Regions from separate parts of the Streptomyces sp. NPDC048419 genome, predicted to be linked through region 1. Evidence: riboswitches for the same ligand, from Rfam matches in the RefSeq annotation. Region 1 holds a riboswitch; the other holds the start of a gene.
What was found. A riboswitch is a leader RNA that binds a small molecule or an ion and turns the genes downstream of it on or off. The one in region 1 is predicted to bind cyclic di-AMP.
Positions count from the first base shown of each region.

Region 2: another riboswitch for cyclic di-AMP. It lies ahead of ACGFYN_RS22005 (C40 family peptidase); the one in region 1 lies ahead of ACGFYN_RS04300 (NlpC/P60 family protein).

Region 1 is NZ_JBICXT010000002.1:69,660-83,786, reverse strand. It holds gene ACGFYN_RS04320 (cobalamin B12-binding domain-containing protein) at 1-16, opposite strand, end outside; gene ACGFYN_RS04315 (lipase family alpha/beta hydrolase) at 372-1,238, shown strand; gene ACGFYN_RS04310 (M23 family metallopeptidase) at 1,464-2,996, shown strand; gene pcrA (DNA helicase PcrA) at 3,054-5,570, opposite strand; cyclic di-AMP (ydaO/yuaA leader) riboswitch at 5,970-6,140, shown strand; gene ACGFYN_RS04300 (NlpC/P60 family protein) at 6,148-7,320, shown strand; gene ACGFYN_RS04295 (tellurite resistance/C4-dicarboxylate transporter family protein) at 7,414-8,388, shown strand; gene ACGFYN_RS04290 (hypothetical protein) at 8,366-8,719, opposite strand; gene ACGFYN_RS04285 (NlpC/P60 family protein) at 9,132-10,199, shown strand; gene ACGFYN_RS04280 (LuxR C-terminal-related transcriptional regulator) at 10,203-10,949, opposite strand; gene ACGFYN_RS04275 (PspC domain-containing protein) at 10,949-12,238, opposite strand; gene ACGFYN_RS04270 (PspC domain-containing protein) at 12,438-13,877, shown strand; gene ACGFYN_RS04265 (hypothetical protein) at 13,864-14,118, shown strand.
Region 2 is NZ_JBICXT010000010.1:139,399-153,525, reverse strand. It holds gene ACGFYN_RS22080 (LuxR C-terminal-related transcriptional regulator) at 1-612, shown strand, start outside; gene ACGFYN_RS22075 (PQQ-dependent sugar dehydrogenase) at 846-1,949, shown strand; gene pqqA (pyrroloquinoline quinone precursor peptide PqqA) at 1,993-2,133, shown strand; gene pqqB (pyrroloquinoline quinone biosynthesis protein PqqB) at 2,143-3,042, shown strand; gene pqqC (pyrroloquinoline-quinone synthase PqqC) at 3,054-3,773, shown strand; gene pqqD (pyrroloquinoline quinone biosynthesis peptide chaperone PqqD) at 3,770-4,042, shown strand; gene pqqE (pyrroloquinoline quinone biosynthesis protein PqqE) at 4,039-5,160, shown strand; gene bioD (dethiobiotin synthase) at 5,181-5,897, opposite strand; gene ACGFYN_RS22040 (adenosylmethionine--8-amino-7-oxononanoate transaminase) at 5,900-7,180, opposite strand; gene bioB (biotin synthase BioB) at 7,173-8,369, opposite strand; gene ACGFYN_RS22030 (8-amino-7-oxononanoate synthase) at 8,517-9,644, shown strand; gene ACGFYN_RS22025 (DUF397 domain-containing protein) at 9,686-9,913, opposite strand; gene ACGFYN_RS22020 (helix-turn-helix domain-containing protein) at 9,923-10,783, opposite strand; gene ACGFYN_RS22015 (ATP-binding protein) at 10,997-11,455, shown strand; gene ACGFYN_RS22010 (DUF6328 family protein) at 11,476-11,964, opposite strand; gene ACGFYN_RS22005 (C40 family peptidase) at 12,047-12,520, opposite strand; cyclic di-AMP (ydaO/yuaA leader) riboswitch at 12,524-12,735, opposite strand; gene ACGFYN_RS22000 (hypothetical protein) at 13,074-13,382, opposite strand; gene ACGFYN_RS21995 (ATP-dependent Clp protease proteolytic subunit) at 13,389-14,024, opposite strand.

The DNA of each region.
Region 1 (14,127 bases):
CGGCTGCCACACCCATCACTGCCTCCATGAAGCGACTGCATTCATCCCTACCGACAGGTACAGAGGTACCCGCGCCCACCAGGGAAGTGAACGAACGTTATCCCCAGCATCCCGCAACCGGCAGTTTCGCGGTCCAGACCGAGGGGGAAATCACACGATGGGACACGTTCACCGCGCGGCGTTCCGGCGGGAGCTCGCGCAACAGGAGCCGCAATGAGGTCGCCGCAGCACGGCACCGCGGGAGCGCGGGCCGTGGCGGTGCGGTGCGTCGACGACGGCAGGACTGGGCCGTCGACCGCCGTCCTCGCGGCTTCCCACGAGGGCACACGGGGGACAGAGGCGTCCTCCTGCGTGCCGACAGGAGGTCGGCCATGAAGGTCACCAGGGCAGCACTGCCCTTTCCACCCCTCTGCCAGAGGCTGCATCCGGGCAGGCTGGCGGGGCTCTCACTGGCCCTGCTGAAGGCGACCGCCCTGGAGCTCGCGATCCTCGCGGGCCACCTCCTTCTCTATCCCACCGGCATCACCACGGAGCGCCGGGGAGCGTCGGCCCCGCTCCCCACGCCGGACGGCGCCGCGCAGCTGCCGACCGAGACCAAGCCCCCGGTCGTCCTGCTGCACGGCTTCATCGACAACCGCTCGGTCTTCGTGCTGCTGCGCCGCAGCCTCGCCCAGCACGGCAGGCACCAGGTGGAGTCGCTCAACTACTCGCCGCTGACCTGCGACATCCGTACCGCGGCCGAACTGCTCGGCCGGCACATAGAGGAGATCTGCGAGCGCACCGGCAGCAGGCAGGTCGACATCGTCGGGCACAGCCTCGGCGGGCTGATCGCGCGGTACTACGCGCAGCGGCTCGGCGGCGACATCCGCGTCCGCACCCTGGTCACGCTGGGCACCCCGCACTCCGGCACCCGGGTGGTGCCGCTGGCCAACGCGCACCCGATCGTGCGCCAGATGCGCCCCGGCTCGGAGCTGCTCGAGGAGCTGACCCGGCCCGCACCCGGCTGCCGTACGCACTTCGTCAGCTTCTGGAGCGACCTCGACCACCTGATGGACCCGCTGGAGACCGCCTGTATCGATCACCCCGACCTGATGGTGCAGAACGTTCAGGTGAGCGGGATCGGGCATCTGGCCCTGCCGGTGCACCCCGCCGTCGCGACCGGGATACGCCAGGCCCTCGACGCCGAGCGAACGGGAGCCGAAGCCGCCGCCCACGCCGACGGCCTGACAGTGGCGTGACAGGCGCCCCTCAGAGACTTCACATCGAACAGCGCTCGAACACACGGCCAAGGCCGCGTCCGCACTCCGCCGAAACACGGCCGAATGCCCGTTTCCTGCGCGACCGAAACCAGTTGAAGATTGTCGCGCCCGTATACCGCCGGGTACAGTCGCCGCACTGCTCTGGCAGCCCCTGTTGTCGAGGCGAAAGAGAAGTTGGTGAACGACCGTCACCCGTCGGGGACCATGACCACCCCGACCCCGGCTTCCGATGCCGCCTCGGCGCACTTCGCGCCCTATGGCACGCAGGAGGCCCAGTACGGCGACTTCACCACGTACGGCGACTACGACGCCAACGGTTTTGCGACCGGCGGGCACCCGACCGCAACGGCGACCTTCGACGCCGACCCCCTCTTCGGTAGCCTCCCCGGCGACGGCACCGGCTCCTACGACGCGTCCCAGTGGGGCACGGGCCACCACCAGACCGTGCACTACGACGCGTACGCGGCCGGGCACCAGGCCGCATACGACACCGGCGCCTACGAGACGAACGCCTGGCCCGCCGGCTACCAGCAGCAGCCGCTCCCGGTGATCCCGGCGCAGTCCACCGGCCATGACGTCTCCGGCCAGTGGGATGCGAGCGCCTGGCTCCAGCCCGATCAGCAGGGCCACGCGGCCGACCAGACCCAGCAGTGGGAATGGGGCACGCAGACCTTCGAGACCGGCACGTACGACGCGACGCAGTGGAACTCCGCCGGCGAGCAGCCCGGAGAACCGTTCGACCAGCAGTCGACCACCGTCTTCGAGCAGACCGAGCCGGACGCGTACACGGGACAGGACGCGTACCCGAAGCAGGACGCGTACTCCGGCCAGGACCCGCATACCGACCACAGCCCGTACGGGGACCAGAGCCCGTACGAGGAACACGCCCAGGACGACGGCGAGTTGGGCTCCACCGGTGAACTCCCCGCCGTGGCACCGCTGCTGGACGACCAGGAAGAGGTCGTGCCGGTTCCGCCCTCGCGTGCCGCCGCGCGCAACGCGTCCCGTTCCCGCCGCCGCGCCCCCGCCAAGCGCTCCGCGCTGCTGACCATCGCCGTGCCCTCGGCCTGTGTGATGGGTGTGGCCGGTATCGCCGCCGCTTCCGTCGGCACCTTCAGCGAGGGCAAGGACACCGCCACGACCGCGTCGGACGCGCACGCGGTGAAGCCGTCCTCCGCCAACAACAAGCTGGACAGCCAGCTCCAGAGCCTGTCCGCGGGCGCCGACGACTTCGCCGACCGGGCCAGCCGCACGCAGGAGCGCATCGACCTCAAGGCCCAGCAGGCGGCCGACAAGAAGAAGGCGGCGGAGGAGGCGGCCCGCAAGGAGCGGCTGCGCCCCAAGTTCGTGCTGCCGGTGACCCAGAAGGGGCTCAGCGCCTACTTCGGCCAGGCCGGCATCAACTGGATGTCCGTGCACACCGGTATCGACTTCCCGGTCTCGTACGGCACGACGGTGATGGCCGCGACCGACGGCACCGTCCGTACGCAGTGGAACAGCGCGTACGGGAACATGCTGATACTGACCGCGAAGGACGGCACGGAGACGTGGTACTGCCACCTCTCCAGCTACCGCGTCTCCTCCGGCACGGAGGTGAAGGCCGGCACGCCGATCGCGTACTCCGGCAACTCGGGCAACTCGACCGGCCCGCACCTGCACTTCGAGGTCCGGCCGGGCGGCGGTGCGGCGGTCGACCCGCTGCCGTGGCTGCGCAGCCACGGGCTCGACCCGACGTAGACCTGATGAACTTCCCTGCGAGCCCCCGCCCTTGAGCGGGGGCTCACCTGCGAGCGCCTACAGCTTCTCCACCGGTGCGTACCGCAGCAGCAGCCGCTTCGGTTTCGTGTCGCCGAAGTCGATCGTCGCCTCGGCGTTCCCACCCGTGCCCTTCACGGCGACGACCGTGCCGAGCCCGAACTGGTCGTGGGTGACCCGGTCGCCGACGGCCAGCGAGACCACCGGCTTGTCGGAGGCGCGGCTGGTGGCGAAGCCGGACGCGCCCGAGGCCGAGGAGCGCGAGCGGGAGGACGACAGGGAGGCGGCCACACCGGACGCCGGGCCGGAGGAGACCGGTGACGTGGCGCCCGTCCGCTTCCAGTCGACGTGCTGGGCCGGGATCTCCTCCAGGAACCGGGAGGGCGGGTTGTAGGACGGCTGGCCCCAGGCGCTGCGCAGCGACGACCGGGTCAGATACAGCCGTTCACGCGCGCGCGTGATGCCGACGTAGGCGAGCCGGCGCTCCTCCTCCAGCTCCTTGGTCTGGCCGAGGGCGCGCATGTGCGGGAAGACGCCGTCCTCCATGCCGGTCAGGAAGACGACCGGGAACTCGAGGCCCTTGGCGGTGTGCAGGGTCATCAGGGTGATGACTCCGGAGCCGTCCTCCTCCTCGTCCGGGATCTGGTCGGAGTCGGCGACCAGCGCGACCCTCTCCAGGAAGTCGGAGAGCCCGGGGGGCTCCTCGCCCTCGCCCGCCTCCTGCTCGAACTCCAGGGCCACGGCCGCGAGTTCCTGGAGGTTCTCGATACGGGTCTTGTCCTGCGGGTCGGTCGACGCCTGCAACTCGGCCAGGTAGCCGGTCCGTTCGAGGATCGCCTCCAGGACGGTCGCCGGGCCCGCGCCGGACTCGACGATCGTACGGAGGTCCTCCATCAGCGTGTTGAACTTCTTGACGGCGTTGGCGGAGCGCGCCGCCATGCCGTACGCCTCGTCGACGCGGCGCAGCGCCTGCGGGAAGCTGATCTTCTCCCGCTGGGAGAGGGCGTCGATCATCGCCTCCGCTCGCTCGCCGATGCCGCGCTTGGGGACGTTCAGGATGCGGCGCAGCGGGACCGAGTCCTCCGGGTTGGCCAGCACGCGCAGGTAGGCCAGGACGTCCCGGACCTCCTTGCGCTCGTAGAAGCGGACGCCGCCGACGACCTTGTAGGGCAGGCCGACGCGGATGAAGACCTCTTCGAAGACACGGGACTGGGCGTTCGTGCGGTAGAAGACGGCGACGTCGCCGGCCTTCGCGTCGCCCGCGTCCGTGAGACGGTCTATCTCGTCGGCGACGAACTGGGCCTCGTCGTGCTCGGTGTCGGCGACGTAGCCCGTGATGCGCGCGCCCGCGCCCGCGTTGGTCCACAGGTTCTTGGGGCGGCGGGACTCGTTGCGCTCGATGACCGCGTTGGCCGCGGTCAGGATGGTCTGCGTGGAGCGGTAGTTCTGCTCCAGCAGGATCGTCGTCGCGTCCGGGTAGTCCTCCTCGAACTGGAGGATGTTGCGGATCGTCGCCCCGCGGAAGGCGTAGATGGACTGGTCGGCGTCGCCCACGACGCACAGTTCGGCGGGCGCCAGGTCGTACTCGTTGGGCGGTACGTCCTCGTCGTGGGCCGCCGTGCCCACGAGTTCGCGCACCAGCGCGTACTGGGCGTGGTTGGTGTCCTGGTACTCGTCGACGAGGACGTGCCGGAAGCGGCGGCGGTAGTGCTCGGCGACGTCCGGGAAGGCGCGCAGCAGATTGACCGTGGTCATGATCAGGTCGTCGAAGTCGAGGGCGTTCGCCTCGCGCAGCCGCGACTGGTACATGGCGTAGGCCTGGGCGAGGGTCTTCTCGAACCCTCCCCCGGAGCCGATAGCCTGGGAGGCGCCCCCAGCGGCCTGCGCGGCGAAGTCCTCCTCGTCGATCAGCTCGTTCTTCAGGTTGCTGATCTTGGCACTGAAGGACTTCGGCGGGTAGCGCTTGGGGTCGAGGTCCAGGTCACGGCAGACCAGGGCCATCAGGCGCTTGGAGTCGGCGGCGTCGTAGATCGAGAACGACGACGTGAAGCCGAGCTTCTTCGACTCGCGGCGCAGGATGCGCACGCACGCGCTGTGGAAGGTCATCACCCACATCGCGTTCGCGCGCGGGCCGACGAGGTGCTCGACGCGCTCCTTCATCTCGCCCGCGGCCTTGTTGGTGAAGGTGATCGCGAGGACCTGGCCCGGGTGCACGTTCCGCTCGGCGAGCAGGTGGGCGATGCGGTGGGTGAGCACACGGGTCTTGCCGGAGCCGGCACCGGCCACGATGAGCAGGGGCGTGCCGGAGTGGACGACGGCCGCGCGCTGGTTCTCGTTCAGCCCGTCCAGCAGGGCGGCCGCGTCGATCGCCGGACGCGGGGCGCCGTCGCGGTAGTAGGAGTCCCGGTCCGGCGGCACGTCGAACTTCCCACCGAACAGATCGTCCGGAACCGGCTCCGGTACATGATCGTCCTCGGGCGGCGGCGGGGGCTCCCCCTCGTGCCCGCGAGGGGCTTTGAGGTCCGCCAGGAAGCTGTCGTCAAAGAGGCTGCTCATCGCCTTCCGAGTCTAGGGCGCCTCACTGACAGCCCGCCGCCACCCCGGGAACTTCGCCGGATCGGTGAGATGGCGTGCCCGGAAGCCGCCCCGTGGCCTGCTGCCGTCCAGGGCCGCATCGTCACGTTCCGCAATCACTCGAGGGCAGTCCGCAATGCCCCGCACCTGACCGCGACCGGCCGGAAGTCAGCTCCCGGAACCGGGCACACAACACCAGTCCGGCCAGAATCGGCACGCATCCGCGCAGATCGTTCCGGAAGGACCGCGCCCGGTGACGCCTCGACCAAAGGTCACGAAAATGTATCGGGCATATCGAACATCAACCTTCACAGGGGTCACACGAGTTGGCTACGGTTCCGGGCAGGCCGTACGACCCCCACCGGCGAACGTCGCCGGGCCGCGCGGCCTCCGCCGAATCCGGCGCGCCACCGCGTATCCGGAACCGGGGACCCACCGTTCCCGGGGTGAATCGGTCCGACTCCCGCACAGGGCCCGGACCGTAGGGCAAGCCTTCCGAACCACCCGCCCGAACCCGACAGCTAACCCGGTAGGCGGAACGTGGAAGGAGTCGCCTCCCTTGGCGTCGCACCGCAAGTCGCGCCCCTCAGGTTCACGCGTCGCAGGCATACGCACACCCGCTCTCGCCACGGCCGCGCTCACCTCCGTGGCCCTGCTGTCCCAGTCGGCCAACGCCGCCCCCGTGGCCGACGGCAAGCCGAGCGTGGAGGAGGTCGAGAAGAAGGTCGACGACCTCTACCGTCAGGCGGAATCGGCCACCGAGAAGTACAACGCGGCCAAGGAGAAGACCACGACGCAGCGCAAGCGCGTGGACACCCTCCTCACCGACGTCGCCGAGCGCACCCAGAAGCTCAACGACGAGCGCGAGCAGCTCGGCACGTTCGCCGCGGCCCAGTACCGCACCGGCGCCGCCGCGCCCGACACGGCGACCTTCCTGCTCGCCGACTCCCCGCAGGACTACTTCGACCAGACGCAGCTGATGGGGCGTATGACCTCCCGTCAGAAGAGCGCGGTCGACGACTACTTCACCGAGCAGTCCGCGACGATGAAGAAGCGCCAGGAGGCGTCCAAGGACCTCCAGACGCTCACCGCGACGCAGGACGACCTGCGGACGGCCAAGTCCACGGTGCAGAAGAAGCTCTCCGACGCGCGTGAGCTGCTGTCGAAGCTGAACGCCGAGGAGAAGGCGCGGCTCGCGGCGATCCAGAAGCAGAAGGAAGAGGAGGCCGCCCGCCAGGCGGCCGAGCTGGCCAGGAAGCAGGCGGCCGCGCAGAAGGCCAAGGAGGAGGCCGCGGCCAAGGCGAGCAGCTCCACCTCCGGCTCGTCCTCGGACTCGGGCTCCACATCCACCTCCACCAGCGACTCCACGTACGCCACCAAGGCCGCGAAGACGCTCGCCTTCGCCCGTGCGCAGATGGGCAAGCCGTACGTCTGGGGCGCCACCGGCCCCGACTCCTACGACTGCTCCGGCCTCACCCAGGCCGCCTGGAAGGCCGCCGGCGTCAGCCTCCCGCGCACCACCTACGACCAGGTCGACGCCGGCACCACGGTCTCCCTCACCGACGCCCAGCCGGGCGACCTGATCTTCTTCTACGACGACATCAGCCACGTCGGCATCTACATCGGCAACGGCATGATGATCCACGCCCCGAAGCCCGGCGCGTACGTCCGCGAGGAGTCGATCTACTACGCCGGCTCGTCGATCATCCACAGCGTGGTGCGGCCGGCCTGAGACACGCGCGGGGCACTCCCCCGCGCGTAAATTTGCCGCGCCCGCGCGCGTGCCCCGCCCGCAACACCTCTCGCGCTCCCTAGCATCGGCCCCATGTCCGGACCGACCTCCTTCCGCGCCTGGTGGGCGCAGCGTCCGCCGGCGGCGGGCGCCGCCGTGATGGCCACCGGCATCGTGTCGGTCGGTCTGTATCTGACGGAGCACGCGGTGCTGTCGCGGATCGCCCTGGTCCTGGCCTGTGCGGCCTGGGTGGGTCTGGCGGCGGACTTCGGCATGCGCCTGGTGCGGGACCGGGAGAGGTGGTGGGCGGACGCGCGCAGGCCGCAGTCGCTCACCGCCGTCGCGGCGACCGCCGTACTCGGGGCCCGGTTCTCCCTGGCCGGCCGGCCGACCCTGGCCGAGGCCCTGCTCGCGCTGGCGGCCGTGCTGTGGCCGGTGCTGCTCGTCGAGGTCGTACGGAACTGGCAGCGCCGTATGCCGGGATCGGTGTTCCTGTGCTGCGTGGCCACGCAGGGGCTCGCGGTGCTCGGCGCCACGCTCGCCGGGGCCGAGGCGACGGCATGGCTCGCGCACACGGCGCTCGTGCTGTTCGGACTCGGGCTCGTCCTGTACTGCGTCGCGCTGACCCGCTTCGACCTGGGGCAGGTGACGGAGGGGCGTGGGGACCACTGGGTGGCGGGCGGTGCGCTCGCCATCTCTTCGCTCGCCGGGTCCAAGCTCCTCGCCGCGGACAGTGCGCGCCTGTACCTGTGGAACGACGACGACCGCGGCGTCCTGCGCTCAATCACGGCGGCCCTGCTCGTGCTCGACCTGGCCTGGTACGCCGTGCTGCTCGTCGGCGAGGCGGCCCGGCCGCGGCTGCGCTACGACGCGCGCCGCTGGGCGACCGTGTTCCCGCTGGGCATGACGGCCGCGGCGCTGCTGTCCGCCGCCTCGGCCCTGGACGCCCCGTGGCTGAAGGGGCCCGGGCAGGTGCTGCTGTGGATCGCCGTGGCGGTGTGGGTGGCCGTCGCCGCGGGGGCCGCGGCGGACGTCCGCGCCGGTCTCAGGTCCACAGCACCGCAATGAAGATGTTCGCCGTGGTGAGCAGGCCCACCAGTGCGAACAGGCCCTTGTCCACCTTCTCGTCGTCCCGCTTCACGTAGACCAGGCCGAGGATCACCACCAGCAGCGCCAGCTTGATGCCGATCTTGATGGTGTTGACGTCGTGGTCGTCGGCCTGGTTGAGGCCGACCAGGACCGCGCCGGTGACCAGCATCGTCAGCGCCCCGTGCAGCATGCCGGGGACGAAGCGGGCCGTGCCCTGTCCCATCGCCTTCAGCTGGGTGAGGAAGCCACCGAGCAGCGCGGCGATGCCGATGATGTGCAGGGCGACGAAGAGATGGATGAGTACGTCCATGGGGCTGGAGCTTAAACAGGGACGCATGGGGCGTCCGACACCGGCCTGCCCTTTCAACGGTTGTGCATATATGCGGCTCATAGCAGTCCGTCCCGCGGCCGTGGTCCGGAACCCGCACATCGGTCAGCGCACTGCGTGAAGTCGACGGCACGGCTCCTGGATCACGGTCGCAAACGGTCACCCGGCGATCCGGCGGCGGCACTTCCGCACTTCGTGTCACCGAACGGTCACGGTCAGGTTTAGCGTCCTGCCCCAGGTGACCGGCTCCCCACCGCCGCCCGGGCCAGGGGCGGCAGTCGGACACCACCGCCGAGAAGGTCCGGCGGCGGCCCGCTCCCCCTGTGCGGGCCGCCGCCGGACGCGTAAAGCCGCCGGGGGGCGAGGCGGCCCTACGAAAGGACGTGCTGTCCACGTGGCAGCGCACCGCAAGACCGGTCGGCGTTCACTCGGCGGCGGTACGGCCCGCACCGCCTTCACCATCGCCCTGGCGGGCGCGGCGACCGCGACCGGCTTCGACGGCACCGGACACGCGGAGCCCGATCTGACACCGGCGCAGGTCAAGGCGAAGGTGGACAAGCTGTACCAGGAGGCGGAGACCGCCACCCAGAAGTACGACGGCGCGAAGGAGAAGGCGGACGCGGCCGAGCACCGGCTCTCCACGCTGCGGGACGAGGCGGCACGCAAGACGGACAAGCTCAACTCGGCGCGGGACGCGCTGGGTTCGATGGCCGCCGCGCAGTACCGCGACGGCGGTCTCGACCCCGCTCTGCAACTCGCGCTGTCGGACGACCCCGACCGCTACCTGGAGGGCGCCGAGTTCGCCGACCGGGCGGGCACCCGGCAGGCGGCGGCCGTGGCCGGTGTACGCGAACAGCTGCGGGAGATCGAGCAGTTGCGCGGGGCCGCCCGCGTCGAGCTGACCGGGCTGAAGGCGCGGCAGGCGGAACTGAGGCGGACCAGGACGACGATCACCGGGAAGCTGGACGTGGCCCGGCGGCTGCTGGCCCAACTGCCCGCGGCGGAGCGCGCACGGCTCGGCGTCGGCGGCGGCACGGACCGTGCCTCACGCTCCGGCTCGGCCCCTCGCGTCGGTCTGCAGGCCCCCGGTTCCGGCACCGCCGCGGCGCCCGGCTCCCGTGCCGCGGCCGCCGTCTCGTACGCCTACTCCAAGCTCGGCAGCCCCTATGTGTGGGGCGCGACCGGCCCGAACGCCTTCGACTGCTCGGGCCTCGTCCAGGCCGCCTACAACTCCGCCGGCATCTCCCTCCCCCGCACGACCTACGCCCAGATCGACGCCGGCCACCGTGTCTCCCGCTCCGAACTGGCCCCGGGTGACCTGGTGTTCTTCTACTCCGGCATCAGTCACGTCGGCATCTACGTCGGCAACGGCCAGATGATCCACGCCCCGAACCCGTCGGCACCGGTGCGGCTGGCACCGATCGACGAGATGCCGTTCGCGGGCGCCACGCGCGTGATCTGACCCTCAGACCAGCCGTCGCGCCGTCGCCCACCGGGTCAGCTCGTGCCGGTTCGACAGCTGCAACTTGCGCAGCACCGCCGAGACATGGGACTCGACCGTCTTCACGGAGATGAAGAGCTGCTTGGCGATCTCCTTGTACGCGTATCCGCGGGCGATGAGCCGCAGCACCTCACGCTCGCGCTGGGTGAGGCGGTCCAGGTCCTCGTCGACCGGCGGGGCGTCGGTGGAGGCGAACGCGTCCAGCACGAAGCCGGCCAGCCGCGGCGAGAAGACGGCGTCGCCCTCCTGCACGCGGAAGATGGAGTTGACGAGGTCCGTGCCGGTGATGGTCTTGGTGACGTAGCCGCGCGCACCGCCCCGGATCACGCCGATCACGTCCTCCGCCGCGTCCGACACGGACAGGGCGAGGAAGCGCACGGGCTGCTCGGCGTCGGCCATCAACGCCGCGCAGCGGCGCAGGACTTCGACCCCGCCGCCGCCCGGCAGGTGGACGTCGAGCAGGACCACCTCGGGGCGGGTCGCGGTGATGACCGTGACCGCCTGGTCGACGTCCGCGGCCTCGCCCACGACCTCCACGCCGGTCTGCGCGGTCTGGCCGATCTCGGCCTGCACTCCCGTACGGAACATGCGGTGGTCGTCGACGAGGACCACGCGCACGCGGCGCTCGTCCGTGCCACCACCGGCCGGCGCCGCGGGCTCGGCGCCCTCGGCCCCGCCCGCCGTACCGTTCGCCTCGGTCGGGTCGCTCATCACGTCTTCTCCGCCCTCTCCATCTCCAGCTCGACCTCAGTGCCGCCGTCGGGCACCGCGCGCAGCCGCGCCGTGCCGCCGTGGCGCTCCATGCGGCCGATGATCGATTCTCTGACGCCCATGCGGTCGGCGGGTATCGAGTCCAGGTCGAAGCCGGGGCCTCGGTCCCGGACCGACACGAAGACCGTCCTCCCCTCGACCTCGGCGTAGACCTGCACCGCGCCGCCCTCGCCACCGTACTTGGCGGCGTTCACCATCGCCTCGCGTGCGGCCTGCATCTGCGGGCCGATTCTGTCGTCGAGCGGGCAGTCGCCGACTATGACGACCTCTATGGGGACGCCGTGCTTGTCCTCAACCTCCGCGGCGCTGCGCCGCACCGCGTCGGCGAGCGTCGAGGGTTCGTCGGCCTCCTCCTTGCCGGTGCCCTCGGGCTTGTAGAGCCAGGTGCGCAGGTCGCGCTCCTGGGCGCGGGCGAGGCGGCGCACCTCGTTCGCGTTCTCCGCGTTGCGCTGGATCAGGGTCAGGGTGTGCAGCACGGAGTCGTGGACGTGGGCGGCGACCTCGGCGCGCTCCTGCGCGCGGATGCGCATCAGGCGCTCCTCGGAGAGGTCCTGGGTCATGCGCACGAGGTACGGCCCCGCGAGGAGCGTTATCCCGACGAGGACCGCGAGGGCCGCCTGCAGGACGGAGCCGAGATGGGCGGCGGAGCCCTGGAGCACGAAGATGCCGGAGACGCCGGCCGTGACGAGGAGGACACCGCCTGCCGCGCGGAGCAGGGTGAGCGTGCGCCGCCGGCTGCCGACCTCCACCCAGCGGGCCCGGCGGACGTTGTCCGCCTGGCGCCAGACCAGGGCGACGCCCGCGCCGACGAGGACGACGGGCCAGAGGTAGACCTTGGCGCCGCCGCTCAGATTGACGTTGCCCACGAAGATCATGGCCACGGCGACCATGAGCAGCAGGGCCACGATCTGGCCCCGGTCCGGCCTGCGGGCGACGAGTCTGCGGCGGCCGTCCGCCGAGGTCTCGGTGGTGACCAGCGACGGGGGTTTCTGATCTCCCACGCCGCCCACGCCGAGCGGCACGAAGAACCAGAACGCGGCATACAGCAGCGCGCCCAGACCGTCCGCCATGAACAGGCCGACGAACACGAGCCGCACCCAGATGACGGGCAGGCCGAGATGCCCGGCGAGCCCCCGCGCGACGCCACCCAGCCAGCGTCCGTCGCTGCTGCGGTAGAGCTTGCGCGGCGGCCGCGGTTCGACGAGTGGCGCTGCGGCGGCTTCCGGCATGCCACCGATACTCACACGGTCTCAGGACACGGGCATCAGGGTCGGCCCCCGATACTCCCCTGATCTTCGGGATACTCCGGTGATCTTCGAACGCCCGGCCCGTCGAACGCTTCCCCGGCGCCGGCTCAGGGGCGATATCAGGGTCCGGCCAGGGTCGTACCGACTCCCGCCGGGGCCGCTCGGCCGTCACCATGGACACATGACAGATCACGAGCGCGCCGCGACGGGTCCGGGACCCGGCTCCGGCCCGCACCCCGCGGAGGGTGCCGGGCCGCAGGATGCCGCGCCCGCCGCGGACGCCGCGGCCGGGGCGGGACCCGGTGCGGGCGCGCAGGCCGAGGGGAGCCCGCAGACGGAGGTCGCGGCGGCCCCCGGCAAGTTCCGCCGTGACCGGCGGAACAAGACGCTCGCGGGGGTGTGCGCCGGGCTCGGGCGGCAGTGCGACATGGACCCGGTGATCTTCCGGATCACGCTCGCGGTGCTCTCCGCCACCGGCGGCATCGGCCTGATCTTCTACGGCTTCGCCTGGCTCCTCGTGCCGTACGAGGACGAGGACGAGAACGAGGTACGCAAGCTGCTGACCGGCCGCGTCGACGGCCAGGCGCTGACGGCCGTGCTGTTCGCTCTGGTCGGCTGCGGGGTCTTCCTGACGATGCTGAAGAACGGCGGGGTGCTGGCCTTCGCCGTCGTCCTCTCCCTGCTCCTCGCCGGCGCCGGGTACTGGTCGCGGCAGCGCGGGACCCTCGACACCGACCCGCTCGCCGCGCAGGCCGCCGCCGACGCGCCGCCGGAGGCGCAGGCGCCGCCGGCGCCCGCCGCCTACCCCTCGTGGTGGCGCGACCCCATCGTCAAGGACGGCACGCACGACGGGGGCACGGGCTATCTCTGGGGCCCCCGCGACTCCCGCGACCGGGACATCGCCGCCGCGGTCGACATCAGCCTCGGCAACACCTGGACCGACCGCACCGACACACGGACCGCGCGCACCCCGGCACCGAAGCCGCGCGGCCCGCGCTGGATCGGCGGCTGGACCTTCCTGCTCGCCCTGCTCGCGGGCGGTCTCGGCACCCGCCTGACGTGGGACGACCATGCGCTGGGCACCAGCCTGCAGGCCGGGTTCGCCGCCGCGCTGATCGTCTTCGGCCTGGGCATCGCCATCAGCGCGTTCCTGGGGCGCACGGGCGCGGGCTCGGTCTTCCTGGCCGTCGTCACCGCGGCCCTGCTCGCGGCGTCGGCCGCGCTGCCCAAGGACATCAACACCCACTGGATACGCACGACATGGCAGCCGGCCGCGGTCGCGGACGTCCGGCCGAAGTACGAGCTCGGCAGCGGTGTCGGCACCCTGGACCTGAGCCGCCTGCGGGTGGCGAAGGGACAGACGGTGAGCACGAACGCCGAGGTCGGCGCGGGCCGGCTGAAGGTGATCGTGCCGAAGGACGCGGCCGTGAAGCTGAGCATCGACGTGGGCGTGGGCGACATCCAGTTGCCGGGCGACGGGCAGAAGGACGTGGACGTGGAGCCGGGCAAGCACAAGGAGCTGACCCTGCCGCCGGTCACGGGCGGCAAGAACACCGGCACGCTCGACCTCGATCTCAAGGTCGGCGTCGGACAGGCGGAGGTGAGCCGTGCTGCGTCATGAGTTCCAGCCGGGCAGGCTGGTCGCCGGACTCTTCCTCGCCACGGCGGGCGTGGTCTTCGTCGGGGACGCGGGCGGGCTGTGGGACGCGCCGTGGTTCGCGGTGATCCCGGTGGTCGTGGGCGGGCTCTGCCTCGCCGGGGCCGCGGGGGTGGTCAGCCGGGCTGTACGCCGGCGCCGGGCCGTCACCGGGCGGGTGGACCCGGCGGACCCGGCGCAGACACCGCTGGACGCGTCGCGATGAGAGCGGCGT
Region 2 (14,127 bases), on a different contig from region 1:
CACTACGTCGAGGCCGCCGTCCGCACCGGCGACACCCGCGTCGCCCGGGCCGCCCACGCCGACTACCACCGCTGGGCGAGCGCCGTGCGCAGCCCCGACGAGCTGGCCCTCAGCGCCCGCTGCCGGGCCCTGCTCGCCCCCGGCGCCGAGGCCGTCGAGCACTACCGCACGGCACTCGACCTGCACGCGCGCGGAGCCCGCGACTTCGAACGGGCCCGTACGGAGCTCCTGTTCGGCGGCGCACTGCGCCGGCTGCGGCACCGTACGGAGGCCCGGGACCGGCTGCACAGCGCCCTGGAGGCTTTCGACTGCTTCGGCGCCCCGCACTGCGCGGCACAGGCCCGCGCCGAACTCCGCGCACTCGGGGCGCCCGCCGTGCCCGCACGCAGCGGCGACGACCCCACCGCACGGCTGACGGCCCAGCAGCTCCTGATCGCCCGCATGGCGGCCGACGGCGCCACCAATCGCGAGATCGCCGCACGCCTCGCCCTCAGCCCCCGCACCATCGACCACCACCTGCGGGGCGTGTTCGCCCGGCTGGGCATCCGCGCACGGATCGAGCTGGTACGACTGCTCGGCGACGGCGACGGCGACGGCGACCCGGTCCGATGACATCGCGCCGCGGCGACCGGGCCGATCTCAACTCGCCGTGTCCTCCTGCCCGGCCCGCACCTCTTCGCCCTACCTGGGCGCTCACCCGCCTGGCTCATCCGAATGGCAGATCAGTCGTTCATCGGCATGATCTCAATGCGGAGTACGGGGACAAAACGGAAATAGTCTGCTCTTCGCGAACGTGCGGACACGCCGCACCACGGCTCACACGAGGAACGACGAAGGGTGTCGACATGCCAGTGCCAGGCCGCTCGAGGCGGCGTCCCTCCCGGTTCGCCCTCGGCGCCCTCGTAGCGTCGGCCGCGCTGCTCGCGACCACCACCGGCCCGGCCACCGCCTCCGCCACCGAGCCCGACGGCGGCGGCCCGTCCGGCATCAGCACGTTCTCGACGGGCTACCAGACGCCCTGGGACATCACGTTCATGCCGGACGGCCGCTCGGCGCTGGTCACCCAGCGGCTCGACTACCAGGTCTTCCGGCTCGGTCCCGACGGCAAGAAGACACGCGTCGGCGAGGTGCCCAACACGGTCCCCGAGCCCTACGACGACGGCCCCGGCGGCCTGCTCGGCGTCGCCCCCTCACCGACCTGGGACGGCAAGAAGGACAAGCAGGTCTTCTTCGCGCACACCACGAGGACCGAGACCCGCATCGTCAGGATGGACTACGACGGCAAGACGCTCAGCCACTACAAGGTGCTGATCAAGGGCATCAAGCGGATCGGCAACCACAACGGCGGCCAGATCCGCTTCGGCCCCGACGGATACCTCTACGTCACCACCGGCGACGCCTACACGCCGCAGCTCGCACAGGACCGCAAGTCGCTCAACGGCAAGATCCTGCGGATCACCAAGACCGGCGCCGCGGCCCCGGGCAACCCGTTCGGCGACCGGATCTACAGCCTCGGCCACCGCAACCCCGAGGGCCTCGGCTGGGACCGTAACGGCAATCTCTGGGAGACGGAGATCGGCGACCAGACCTGGGACGAGCTCAACCTCATCAAGCCGGGCGGCAACTACGGCTGGCCCGCCTGCGAGGGCGGCTGCGACAAGCAGGGCATGACCAACCCCAAGGTGGTGTTCTCCCCGAAGTGGGGCGTGCCCGCCCAGATCGCCGTCGTACGCAACGTCCTGTACGTGTCGTCGCTGCGCGGCAAGCGGCTGTGGCGCATCCCGATCGACGGCGACAGCGACCGCCTCGGCACGGCGGTCGACTTCTACCCGGGCCAGTACGGCCGCCTGCGCGCCCTCGCGGTGGTGCCCGGCACGGACGACCTGCTCATCGGCACCAGCGACGCCGGATACGGCAAGGACAAGATCCTGCGCCTGTCCATCAAATGACCCCCGCCCCACATCGAGCACTCCGGGAAAGGACACCCCTGCCATGAACGAAGTCACCGAACAGCTCAGGCCCGTCGAGCAGAGCCCCGCGCAGGAGCCGGACGGCGCCGTCTGGCAGACCCCCTCCTACGAGGTCGTCGACACCGCACTCGAGGTCACCGCCTACTCCCTCAGCTCACGCTGAGCCGGCGCCATGCTGCTGCTGGTACTCGGCACCGCCGCCGGTGGCGGCATCCCGCAGTGGAACTGCGCGTGTCCCAGCTGTTCCGGGGCACGCGCGCATCCGGACCGGCGCCGCCGTCACGCCTCGCTCGCCGTACGCACCCATGACGGCCGCTGGTACCTCGTCAACGCGACCCCCGACATCGGCGACCAGATCGAGAGCCGGCCCGAACTCCACCCAGGACCCGGCCCCCGTCAGACACCGGTCGCCGGACTCGTCCTCACCGACGCCGAACTCGACCACACGCTCGGCATCGCACGGCTGCGTGAGGCCGACGGCATCGAGGTGGTCGCGACGGGCCCGGTCCGCCGGGCGCTCCTGGACCGTCTGCACCTCGGCGACGTACTGGCGCCGTACACCCGCGTGACCTGGCGCGAGCTGCCCCGGCACGGCGCCGGACCACTGGACCCCGGCACCTCGGGCCTGCAGATCAGCGGCATCCCCGTGTCGGGCAAGCGCCCGCGGTACGCCGCCGACGCCGCGGCCGACGACGCCTGGGTCGTCGCGCTGCGGCTGTACGACCCCGTCTCCGGCGCGACCGCGCTCTACGCCCCGGCACTGGCCGCCTGGCCGGACCGACTCCAGCAGGCCGCCGAGGAGGCCGACTGCGTCATCGTGGACGGCACCTTCTGGGACGACGAGGAACCCCGCCGTACGGGCATCTCCGAACGCACCGCCACCGGCATGGGCCACCTGCCCGTCGACGGGCCGGACGGCACCGCCGAACGCCTCGCCCGCCTCTCCGCGCGATGCCTCTACACGCACCTGAACAACACCAATCCCCTCGTCGACCCGGCGGCGCCCGAGCACAAGCGGCTCGCCCGGCTGGGCCTCGAGGTGGCGTCGGACGGGATGGAGATCGAACTGTGAGCACGGCAGCACTGCTTACGTCCGCCCCGCTCGCGGAGCCCTGGAGCGCCGCGGAGTTCGAGGCGCGACTGCGTGCGGTGGGGGAGGAGCGCTACCACGACCGCCACCCCTTCAACCTCCGTATGCACAGCGGCGATCTGAGCCGGGAGGAGCTGCGCCGCTGGATCGCCAACCGTTTCCACTACCAGCGCCACATCCCCGTCAAGGACGCGCTGATCACCGCCAAGCTGGACACCTCCGCACTGCGCCGGATGTGGCTGCGGCGCATCCAGGACCACGACGGGCAACAGGAGGGCGAGGGCGGCATCGAGCGGTGGCTGCGGCTCGGCGAGGCGGCCGGTCTCGACCGCGGGACGCTGCTCCGCGCCGACACCGTGCTGCCGGGCGTACGGCTGGCGGTCGACGGATACGTCAACTTCTGCCGGCTGCGCCCGCCCCTCGACGCCGTCGCCGCTTCGTTGACCGAGCTGTCGGCCCCGGACCTGATGCGCACCCGTATCGACGCCTTCGAACGCCACTACACGTGGATCGAACCCGAGGGGCTCGCCTACTTCCGGACCCGGGTCTCCCAGGGACGGCGCGACAGCCGGGAGGCGCTCGACCTGGTGCTCGGCTGGGCCCGGACCCGGGACGAGCAGGAACGGGCCGTGGCCGCGCTGCGGTTCAAGTGCGACGTGCTGTGGTCGCTGCTCGACGCCGTGGACCAGGCGGGCCGCCGGAGGGAGGCGTGAGGCGGGCCGCGGTGACCGACTGGCGGCCCAGGCTCGCGCCCGCGATCGTCCTGCGGCACGACCGCGCCCGCGACACGGACCTGTTGCTGCTTCCCGAACGCGTGGTCATCCTGCGGGGCGCCGCCGGGGCGGTCGTCGGCCTGTGCGACGGGACGCGCAGCGTGCGCGACCTCGTCGACGAACTGGCCGGCCGCTTCCCCGATTCGGCCGTGGCCACCGACGTCCCTCCTTTCCTGGAGGGGATGCGCAGGGAGGGCTGGCTCCGTTGACCGCGGCCGATCCGGCGCCCGCGCGTCCCTGGGCCCTGCTGGCAGAACTCACCCACGCCTGCCCGCTCCACTGCGGGTACTGCTCCAACCCGCTGGAGCTGACACGGCGTTCGCGCGAGCTGAGCACCGGGCAGTGGGCGCAGGTGATGTGTCAGGCGGGCGAGATGGGCGTGGTGCACACCCATCTCTCGGGCGGCGAACCGCTGTTGCGGCGTGACCTGGAGGAGATCGTCGCCGCGGCCGAGACCGCCGGCATCTACACCCAGCTGGTCACCAGCGGCGTGGGCCTGGACCGTGCCCGGCTGTCCGCGCTCGCCGCGGCCGGACTGCGCAGCGTCCAACTGTCCGTCCAGCACGCCGACATGGACGCCTCCGACCGGATCGCCGGACGCCGGTCCTTCGCCGACAAGGAGCGGGCCGCGGCGCTCGTGCGAGCCGAGGGTCTGCCTCTCGGCCTCAACATCGTCCTGCACCGCGAGAACCTCGACGCGATCGACGGCGTCGTCGAACTCGGCCTGTCCTGGGGCGTGGACCGCGTCGAGCTGGCCAACGCGCAGTTCTACGGCTGGGGCCTGCTCAACCGCGCCGCGTTGCTGCCCACACGGGACCAACTCGCCCGCGCACAGGCAGCCGTGGAGCGATGGCGCGAGCGGCTCGCCCCGGACGGCCCCGCCCTGGTCTGGGTCGTCCCCGACTACTTCGACGGCGTGGCCAAGCCGTGCATGGGCGGTTGGGGGGCCGTCTCGCTCACCGTCACCCCGGACGGCACCGTCCTGCCCTGTCCGGCCGCGGCCACCCTGCCGGACCTGGACCCGCCGAACGTCCGAGACCACCCGCTGACGTGGATCTGGGACCACTCCAGGGCCTTCACCCGCTATCGCGGAACCGACTGGATGCCCGACCCCTGCCGCGGCTGCTCCCGCCGCGAGGAGGACTTCGGCGGCTGCCGCTGCCAGTCCTACGCGCTCACGGGCGACCCCACCCGCACGGACCCGGCATGCCATCTGTCCCCGGACCACGCCCTGATCCAAGCCCTGACGGAGGAGAACGCGGACGGCAGGCCGCCGATCGTGCGCAGGGCACCGACCCGCCCGGAGACGGTCGGACACGCCCCCTGACCGGAACGCTCTCGCCGTGGTCAGGGCGCCTCGCGCACCTGAAACGCCTCCGCGTCCCAGACCCCGTCCAGCCGCGGAGCCAGCCAACTCCGGGCAGCCGTGCGGAAGTCCGCGGGCTCCAAGGCCGCCGCTCCCGCGGGCAGCGCGCCCAGCAACGGTGCGTCCGTGACGTCCGGGAGGTCTGCCAGGTTGCAACGGGAGGCCAGATCGGGGGAGGTGGGCCAGCTGCCGATCACCATGCCCAGCAGGTCGAGCTTGCGGGCCCGTAGTTCGCGTGCCGTCAGCTCCGACGTGTTCAGGGTGCCGAGACCTGGCGACGTGACCACCAGTACCGGGGCGTGCAGCAGCGCGGCCGCGTCCGCCAGGGTGCCGCCCGCCGGGTCGAAGCGGACCAGCAGACCGCCCGCTCCCTCCACCAGGACCAGGTCGTGCTCGGTGGCCAGCTTGGCGGCGGCCTCGGCGACGTCCTGCGGATGCACCGGGGTCATCCCGGCGCGCCGCGAGGCCGTCCCCGGCGCCAACGGCTCGGGGTAGCGGGCGAGTTCGGCCGTAGTGACGGCGCCCGCGAGGCGCGCGACCTCGGCGGCGTCGCCCGGCTCGTCCGGCCGTACACCGGTCTGCGCGGCCTTCAGGACGGCCACCGTCCGGCCGGCCGCGAGCGCGGTGGCCGCGAGCGCCGCGGTCGCGATCGTCTTGCCGACCTCGGTGCCCGTACCCGTGATCATCAGGATCGGCATGTTCATCCTTCCCGTGCCGCCGCGCACACGGCGCGCGCGATCCGTGCCAGGTCCGCGTCCCCGGTGACGTACGGCGGCATCGTGTAGATCAGGTCGCGGAAAGGGCGCAGCCACACGCCCTCGCGAACGGCCGCCTCCGTCGCGGCCTTCATGTCGACCTCGTGGTCCAGCTGGACGACGCCGATGGCGCCCAGGACGCGTACGTCCCGCACGCCCGGGAGATCGAGCGCCGGTGCCAGCCCGGCCCGCAGCCCCGCCTCGATCCGTTTGACCTCGCCCAGCCAGTCCTGGCCCAGCAGCAGCTCGATCGAGGCGCAGGCGACGGACGCGGCGAGCGGGTTGCCCATGAAGGTCGGGCCGTGGGCCAGGACCGGCACCTCGCCCCGCGAGATGCCGTCGGCCACCTTCGGCGTGCACAGCGTCGCCGCCATCGTCAGGTAGCCACCGGTCAGCGCCTTGCCCACGCACATCACGTCCGGCGTCACGGCCGCGTGCCCGGCCGCGAACAGCGAGCCCGTACGGCCGAATCCGGTCGCGATCTCGTCGAACACCAGCAGCACGTCATGCGCGTCGCACGCCTCGCGCAGCACCCGCAGGTAGGCGGGGGAGTGGAACCGCATCCCGCCGGCGCCCTGAACCACCGGTTCCACGATCACCGCGGCGAGTTCGTGGGCGTGCTCGGCGACGGCCGAGCGCAGCTGCTGCGCGTACGCCTCCTCGTACTCGGCCGGAGGCGCGTCCACGAACACCTGCCGGGGCAGCACCCCGGACCACAGTTCGTGCATCCCGCCCTCGGGGTCGCACACCGACATGGGCTGCCAGGTGTCGCCGTGGTAGCCGCCGCGCCAGGTCAGCAGCCGCTGCTTGCCGGGGCGGCCCAGTGAACGCCAGTACTGCAGGCACATCTTGACCGCGACCTCGACCGACACCGAACCGGAGTCGGCGAGGAAGACATGCTCCAGGCCGTCGGGCGACATGTCGACAAGGAGCTTCGCGAGCCGGACGGCGGGCTCGTGCGTGAGCCCGCCGAACATGACATGGCTCATCCGTCCCAGCTGTTCGCGCGCGGCCTCGTTGAGCACCGGATGGTTGTAGCCGTGGATCGCCGACCACCAGGACGACATCCCGTCGACCAGCTCGCCCGAGCCGTCCGCCATCCGCAGCCGCACCCCGCTCGCCGACTCCACGACGAGCGGTTCGGCCCGGCCGGGCATGGGGCCGTAGGGATGCCACACATGCCGCCGGTCCAGCTCCAGCAGTTCGGGGACGGGCAGGTCAGGCATTGGGCGCGAGGTCCGTTCCGGCACCGCGGCGGCGGACGGCGACCAGGTCGGAGCGCAGCTCGCCCGCCGCGGGCGCGCCGGCGGCCGTACCGCACACGCCGCCGCCCTCGTGGGACCCGCACCCGGCGTCCTCGTGGGACCCGCAGCCGGCACCGGCGTGCGAACCGCACCCGCCGCCCGCCGTGGCCCGGTGCTCCGGCAGCGTCACCTGGCCGGCGCCCTCCACCTCGAACCCGGCGTCCGCGATCATCTCCAGGTCGGTCTGGCCGGCCTGGCCCTCGCTGGTGAGGTAGTCGCCGAGGAAGATCGAGTTGGCCAGGTGCAGGGCGAGCGGCTGCATGGTGCGCAGATGCACCTCGCGGCCGCCCGCGATGCGCACCTCGACGTCCGGGCACACGAACCGCACCATCGCCAGGATCCGCAGGCAGCGCTGCGGGGTGAGGTGCCACTCCGTGGCCAGCGGGGTGCCCTCCATCGGGATCAGGAAGTTCACCGGTACCGAGTCCGGGTCCAGCTCGCGCAGCGAGAAGACGACGTCCACCAGGTCCTCGTCGCTCTCGCCCATGCCGGCGATCAGACCCGAGCAGGCGGACAGCCCGGCCGCGTGCGCCTTGGACACCGTGTCCACCCGGTCGGCGTACGTGTGCGTGGTCGTGATGTCCGCGTACGTCGACTCGGACGTGTTCAGGTTGTGGTTGTAGGCGTCCGCGCCCGCCTCACGCAGCCGCTCGGCCTGGCCGTCGGAGAGGAGACCGAGACAGGCGCACACCTCGACGCCCTCGTTCTCGTCCTTGATCGCCTTGATCGTGCCGGCGACCCGGTCGATGTCCCGGTCGGTCGGACCGCGCCCGGACGCCACCAGGCACACCCGCTTGGCGCCGCCGGCCAGTCCGGCGGCGGCGGCCTGCGAGGCCTGTTCGGGCTTGAGCCAGGTGTACTTGAGGATGTCGGCCTTGGAACCCAGCCGCTGGGAGCAGTACGAGCAGTCCTCGGGACACAGGCCCGACTTGAGGTTGACGAGATAGTTGAGTTTCACCCGTCGGCCGAACCACTGCCGGCGCACCTTCCCGGCCGCGGCCACCACATCGAGCACGTCGTCGTCGGAAGTGGCGAGAACGGCCAGAGCTTCCTCGCGGGTCGGCAGCTCGCGCCGAAGCCCCTTGTCCACCAGCGTGTTCAGCAGGTCCATGAGAGCCGATCCTGTCCTACCGACCCGCTTCGGGCCAAGGAGAGAAGGAACAACAGAGTCACTTCGTCGTGTGTGTATTGCCACATCATGGGGTGGCGCCGGTCCGGCTAGTGTCTGTCCACTGCCTACAAAAGCCCCGGAGGAGTCATGGCGTTCGGCTGGATCGACGAACAGGCGGAGCAGCGCCGTCGCGCCGGACTCGTACGGACCCTGCGGCCGCGTCCGGCCGGCTCCCCGCTGCTCGATCTGGCGAGCAACGACTACCTGGGTCTCGCCCGCCATCCCGAGGTCGTCGAGGGCGCGGCCGGGGCGGCGCGGACCTGGGGCGGCGGCGCGACCGGCTCCCGGCTCGTCACCGGTACGACCGAGCTCCACACGGAGCTTGAGCGCGAGCTGGCCGACTTCTGCGGCTTCGAGGCGGCCCTGGTCTTCTCCTCGGGTTACGCGGCCAACCTCGCCGCGGTCGCCACGCTGGCCCCGCACGGTTCGCTGATCGTCTCCGACGCGGGCAACCACGCGTCCCTGATCGACGGCTGCCGGCTGGCCCGGGGCGCCAAGCAGGTCGTCGGGCACGCCGACCCGGAGGCCGTGCGCAAGGCGCTGCGGACGTACGAGGGCCCGGCCGTCGTGGTGTCGGACACCGTCTTCTCGGTCGACGGCGACGCCGCCCCGCTGGCCGAACTGGCCGCCGCCTGCCGTGAGCGCGGCGCGGGACTGCTGGTCGACGACGCCCACGGCCTCGGCGTCCTGGGCGAGGGCGGCCGCGGTGCCGCCGACGCCGCGGGACTCGCCGGCGCCGACGACCTCGTCGTCACGGTCACGCTGTCGAAGTCGCTCGGCAGCCAGGGCGGAGCCGTCCTCGGTCCGGCCAAGGTGATCGACCATCTGGTCAACGCGGCCCGTACGTTCATCTTCGACACGGGACTCGCGCCCGCCGCGGCGGGCGCGGCCCTCGCGGCCCTCCGGCTGCTGCGCCGCGAGCCGGAGCGGGCGGCACGGGCGCGCACGGTGGCCGCCGAGCTGCACGCACAACTGAGCGCCGCGGGTCACGAGGCGGTACGCCCGGACGCCGCGGTGGTCTCGGTACGCGCGCCCTCCCCGGAACAGGCCGTGCAGTGGGCGGCCGACTGCGGTACGGCAGGCCTCGCCGTGGGGTGCTTCCGTCCTCCTTCCGTGCCCGACGGCATCTCACGGCTGAGGCTCACCGCCCGTGCTGACCTCTCCGAGGCTGAGATCGAACGCGCTGTCCTGGTGATCGGCGAGACGCGACCATGAGTCGGCGTGACACGGTCGTGTGCCGCGCGATGCAGGACTGATCAGGACACGAGTGCGGCCGTGAAGTCCGTCCAGCTCTCGGGGGAGAAGAGCAGGGCGGGACCGCCGGGGTCCTTGGAGTCGCGCACGGCGAGCAGCCCGGCCAGGGGCCCGGAGCACGGACGCGCCGTTTCGACGCAGTTGTTGGCTCCGGTGCTGTAGCTGCTGCGCAGCCACCGCACACCGTGCAGATCGGTACTGGAAGGTACGTGCCGAGGCATTGCGGACATGGTGCCTCCTTACGCGCCGTCACCTATCGCGGCGATGTAATCCAACGAGTCCTCGGGCGAAAGGGCGTGGAACTGGAGGTCGTTGAAGGCCTCGCTGTAAGCCCGGAGGTCTTCTTTCCGTTCGAGGTAGAGGCTACTCGTCAAGTGGTCGAGAACAACCACGTCCAGATCAGAAGTGCTCGAAAATGAGAAGATTACGAAAGGCCCGGTGACGCCGACGTGCGCGCCGGCGCCGAACGGCAGTACCTGCAACCGCACTTGGGGAAGGTGCGCCGAATCCAGGAGTCTCCGCAGCTGACGCGCCATGACGTCGGGGCCGCCGACCTCCCGGCGCAGCACCGCCTCGTCCAGCACCGCGGTCAGTCTCAGCGGCGGGTCGGAGCGCAGCACGTCCTGCCGGGCCAGTCGCACTTCGACCAGGGCGTCGAGCCGCTCGTCGTCCAGTCCGCCGACCGCCGCGCGGGTCACCGCACGTGCGTACTCGGGCGTTTGGAGCAGACCGGGCACGACGGACGTCTCCAGGGTGCTCATCGCGCTCGCCTGGGACTCGAGGCTGATGAAGTCGCGGTAGGTGGGCGGCAGCACCCCGCGGTAGGCGTGCCACCAGTGATGCCGACCGCCGCTCTCGTCGGGCCCCGCCAACATCAGCAGTAACTCCCGCAGTTGGGCGTCGGCGACGCCGTAGACGTCGAGAAGTAACCGCACATCGGCCGGTTTCACCCCGCTGGCGCCCGTCTCGATCCGACTCACCTTCGACTGGTGCCAGCCCGCGAGCCGGGCCGCCTCACCGCTCGTGAGGCCCGCACTCGCGCGCAACTCACGCAGTTCGGCGCCCAGCTTCCGGCGACGCACCGCGGGACCGTGCTGCATGAGCTACTCCTTACTCCTTCCGGGCCACCCAAATACGGTCTCCCGTCGCAGAGTTCACCGCATCGAGCGACAGATATATGCATATCTTGGTGGATCGCCACCCGTGACAGGCGCAGTAATGGCACTCTGGCGACGAAGCACCAGTCCGGGACCGTACTCGAACCATCCGCTCCGTGTCGGACTCCGGCCCCGTGGGAAAGGGACGACCGCGCCATGGCAGACCATCTGGAAGCATCCGTCACTCTGCCGAGCGAACCCGCCTCGGTCTCCGCGGCCCGCGGCTACGTCGTCGACACGCTGGCGGAGTGGGGGCTTCCAGCGAGCAGCGACACCGCCGAGACCGTCCGGCTCATCGTCTCCGAACTTGCCACCAACGCCGTACAGCACACCTTCGGGCAGTCACCCACCTTCACGGTGGACATCGAGCTCCACCGTGACGAGGAACTGCGCATCGGCGTCACGGACTCCCACCCCCGCTTCCCGAAGCGCCTGCCCGCCGCCGTCCAGCAGGACAACGGCCGGGGCATGGTGATCATCCGCTGGCTGGCCGCCGAGTGTGGCGGAAGACTGCGGGTGCGGCCCACCAGGGAGGGCGGCAAGACGGTCTCCATCGAACTGCCCTGGACCGCCCCGGCGGAGCCCGTGACGGCAGCCGGGCAGCAGGAGCCGTAGCCGAGCGGCGGCCGGTGGCCCTAGTCGGACGCGGCCGCACGGCGCACCAGCCGGGGCAGCAGGCCCCACAGTCCGAGGCACACGCAGAGGGTTGCCGTACCCGCGGCCGCACCGGCGGCCCGGCTGTGCGTGGTCACGTCGACCACCAGCAGCACGGAGCCGGTGAAGGCGAACATCAGCACCCCCATGCCGACCGTGGCCAGCCGCGACGAGACCTGCACGATGTGCGGCTTGGCGCCCCGCCGGAAGAGCGAGCGGTGCAGCGCGGCGGGCGCGGTGAACAGCGCGGCCGCGAGGACCGTGAGCAGCAGCGTGACGACGTACGTGGCGCGCTGGAGCGAGTCGAGCGACGGGAAGCGCTGGGTGAAGGCCAGGCTCAGCAGGAAGGCGAAGAGGATCTGCACTCCGGTCTGGACGACACGCAGCTCCTGCAGCAGCTCGACGAAGTTGCGGTCGGCGCGCTCGAGCGGCGTCTCGTTGCGCGCGGTGCAGCGACGGTGCTCGGACATGGCATACGGGTATCCAGCCAAGCCCGGGTCAGGCCCCGCGGGGGCGACGGCAGGTCAGGTCGCCGCCGCCCCCGCGGGAGAGTCAGCTGACCCGGCCGTACCAGACGCTCCTCGTCCAGATCTTCTGCAGCTTCACGACGTCGCCCGTCTTGGGGGCGTGCCAGATCTTCCCCTTCCCGGCGTAGATGCCCACGTGGTAGACGCTGGAGCCCGAGTGGAAGAACACGAGGTCTCCGGCCTTGCGGCTCTTCGCGGAGATGTGGTGGGTCCGGTTGTACTGCTGGGCAGCCGTGCGGGGCAGCTTCTTGCCCGCCTTCTTGAACGAGTACAGCGTGAGCCCGGAGCAGTCGAACCTGCGCGGCCCTATGGCTCCCCACCTGTACGGGGAACCCTTTTTCGAGGCCGCGATCTGAAGTGCCTTCGTCGCCGGCGTGGCGGCCGCGGCGTCGGAGGCGACACCCGGGACCACGATGGAGCCGCCCACTGCGGCGATGGTGAGAGCCGAGGCGGTGCCGGCCCGGACCATGAGCGACGGGACACGATTGAGCGCAGTCATGCGCAACCCTTCGTCAGCCGCCTGTGAAGGATGACCTGTCGGATTCGGGCTGGCGAAGTTGCCCGGCCGCTGACGCGGCTTCACCCCAAGGGCTGCTCGACCCGGCCATGGCATGACCGTTCCGGCGACCCGTTGTGCTTGGGTCCTCCACTCCTGCCGATCCACTCCTGTCGACCAGTCATCCGGGCGGCGGCAGGACTCGGCGTCCGCCCGGATCGCCCCGCCGCTGCGGCGGGGGCTTGTCGTCAGACAGGGATCTTCGTCTATCGATGTCCGAAAATCCCAATGGAACCGGGGATTTGTGTTGTTACTCACCACTCGCCCGTTCGGGTGGACACCCCTGTGTTCGAACGGGCGTTGAGGACCCGGACGAGCCCCGGACCAGCACCGGACTGCTCCATTCCGCCCTGAGTCCACGCGTGTTGCGCAACTGGAACCGTCGAAAAATTGGAGGTCCGTCTACGCCAAAAGGCGGTACCTCATTTGGTCCGTTTAAGGGCGGGTCCGGACACCTCGCCGCCGGAGCGGGGTCTCCGGACCGTCCGAGGCCGCGTCAACTGTCGGGGTGCGGGGGCACGGTGACCCGGGCGCTGCGCCGCTCTCCGTCAAGGACCCGCAGTGCGCGCCCCAGCGTCGGCGCGTGCAGTTCGGTCTCGCCGCGCTGGTGCATCAGCGCCAGGGCGTCGCGCAGCTCGACCGCCTTGCCCACCAGCGCCTGCGCGGCCCGCAGCCCGCGGTAGGTGTCCTGGTCGTACGCCGGGTTGATGCGACCGAGCAGGTCGACCGCGTCGAGGTAACGGTCGATCAACTCCCCCTCGGCGCGCGTGAGGGCGGGCAGCGGAGGCAGTTCGGGTGGGAGCACCGGCGCTCACCGCCCGGTGGGCGGCGCGAGGGTGGCGTTGCGGCTGGTGACGATGCGGTCCACCAGCCCGTACTCCAGCGCCCCTTGGGCGTCCAGGATGTGGTCGCGCTCGATGTCGGCGCTCACCTGCTCATGGCTGCGCCCGGTGTGCCGGACCAGCATCTCCTCGAGCCGGGCCCGGGTCCGCAGCATCTCGTCCGCCTGGATGGCGAGATCGCTGGCCTGGCCCTGCACCGGTTCGTACAGCGCCGGCTGATGGATCACCACACGTGCGCCCGGCAGGGCGAGCCGCTTGCCCGGTGTGCCGGCCGCCAGCAGCACCGCCGCCGACGAACCCGCCTGGCCCATGCAGATCGTCTCCACCTCGCAGCCGACGAACTGCATGGTGTCGTAGATCGCCGACATGGCCGTGAAGGAGCCGCCGGGGGAGTTGATGTACAGCGAGATGTCCCGGTCCGGGTCCTGGTACTCGAGGTGCATGAACTGCGCCATCACGTCGTTCGCCGACGTGTCGTCGATCTGCGTGCCGAGGAAGACGATCCGCTCCTCCAGCAGCTTCGAGTACGGATCCATCGTCTTCTGCCCGGCGCTGGTGCGCTCGGTGAACTCGGGCAGGACGTAGCGGGCGGACGGTCGGGTCATGGCATACCCCTCCTCGCGGCAGAGCGGTCTCTCGCTGAGCGGTCTCTCGCTGAGCGGTGTCTCGCGGAGCTGTCTCTGTAAAAAATGTACAGGACGTACATGA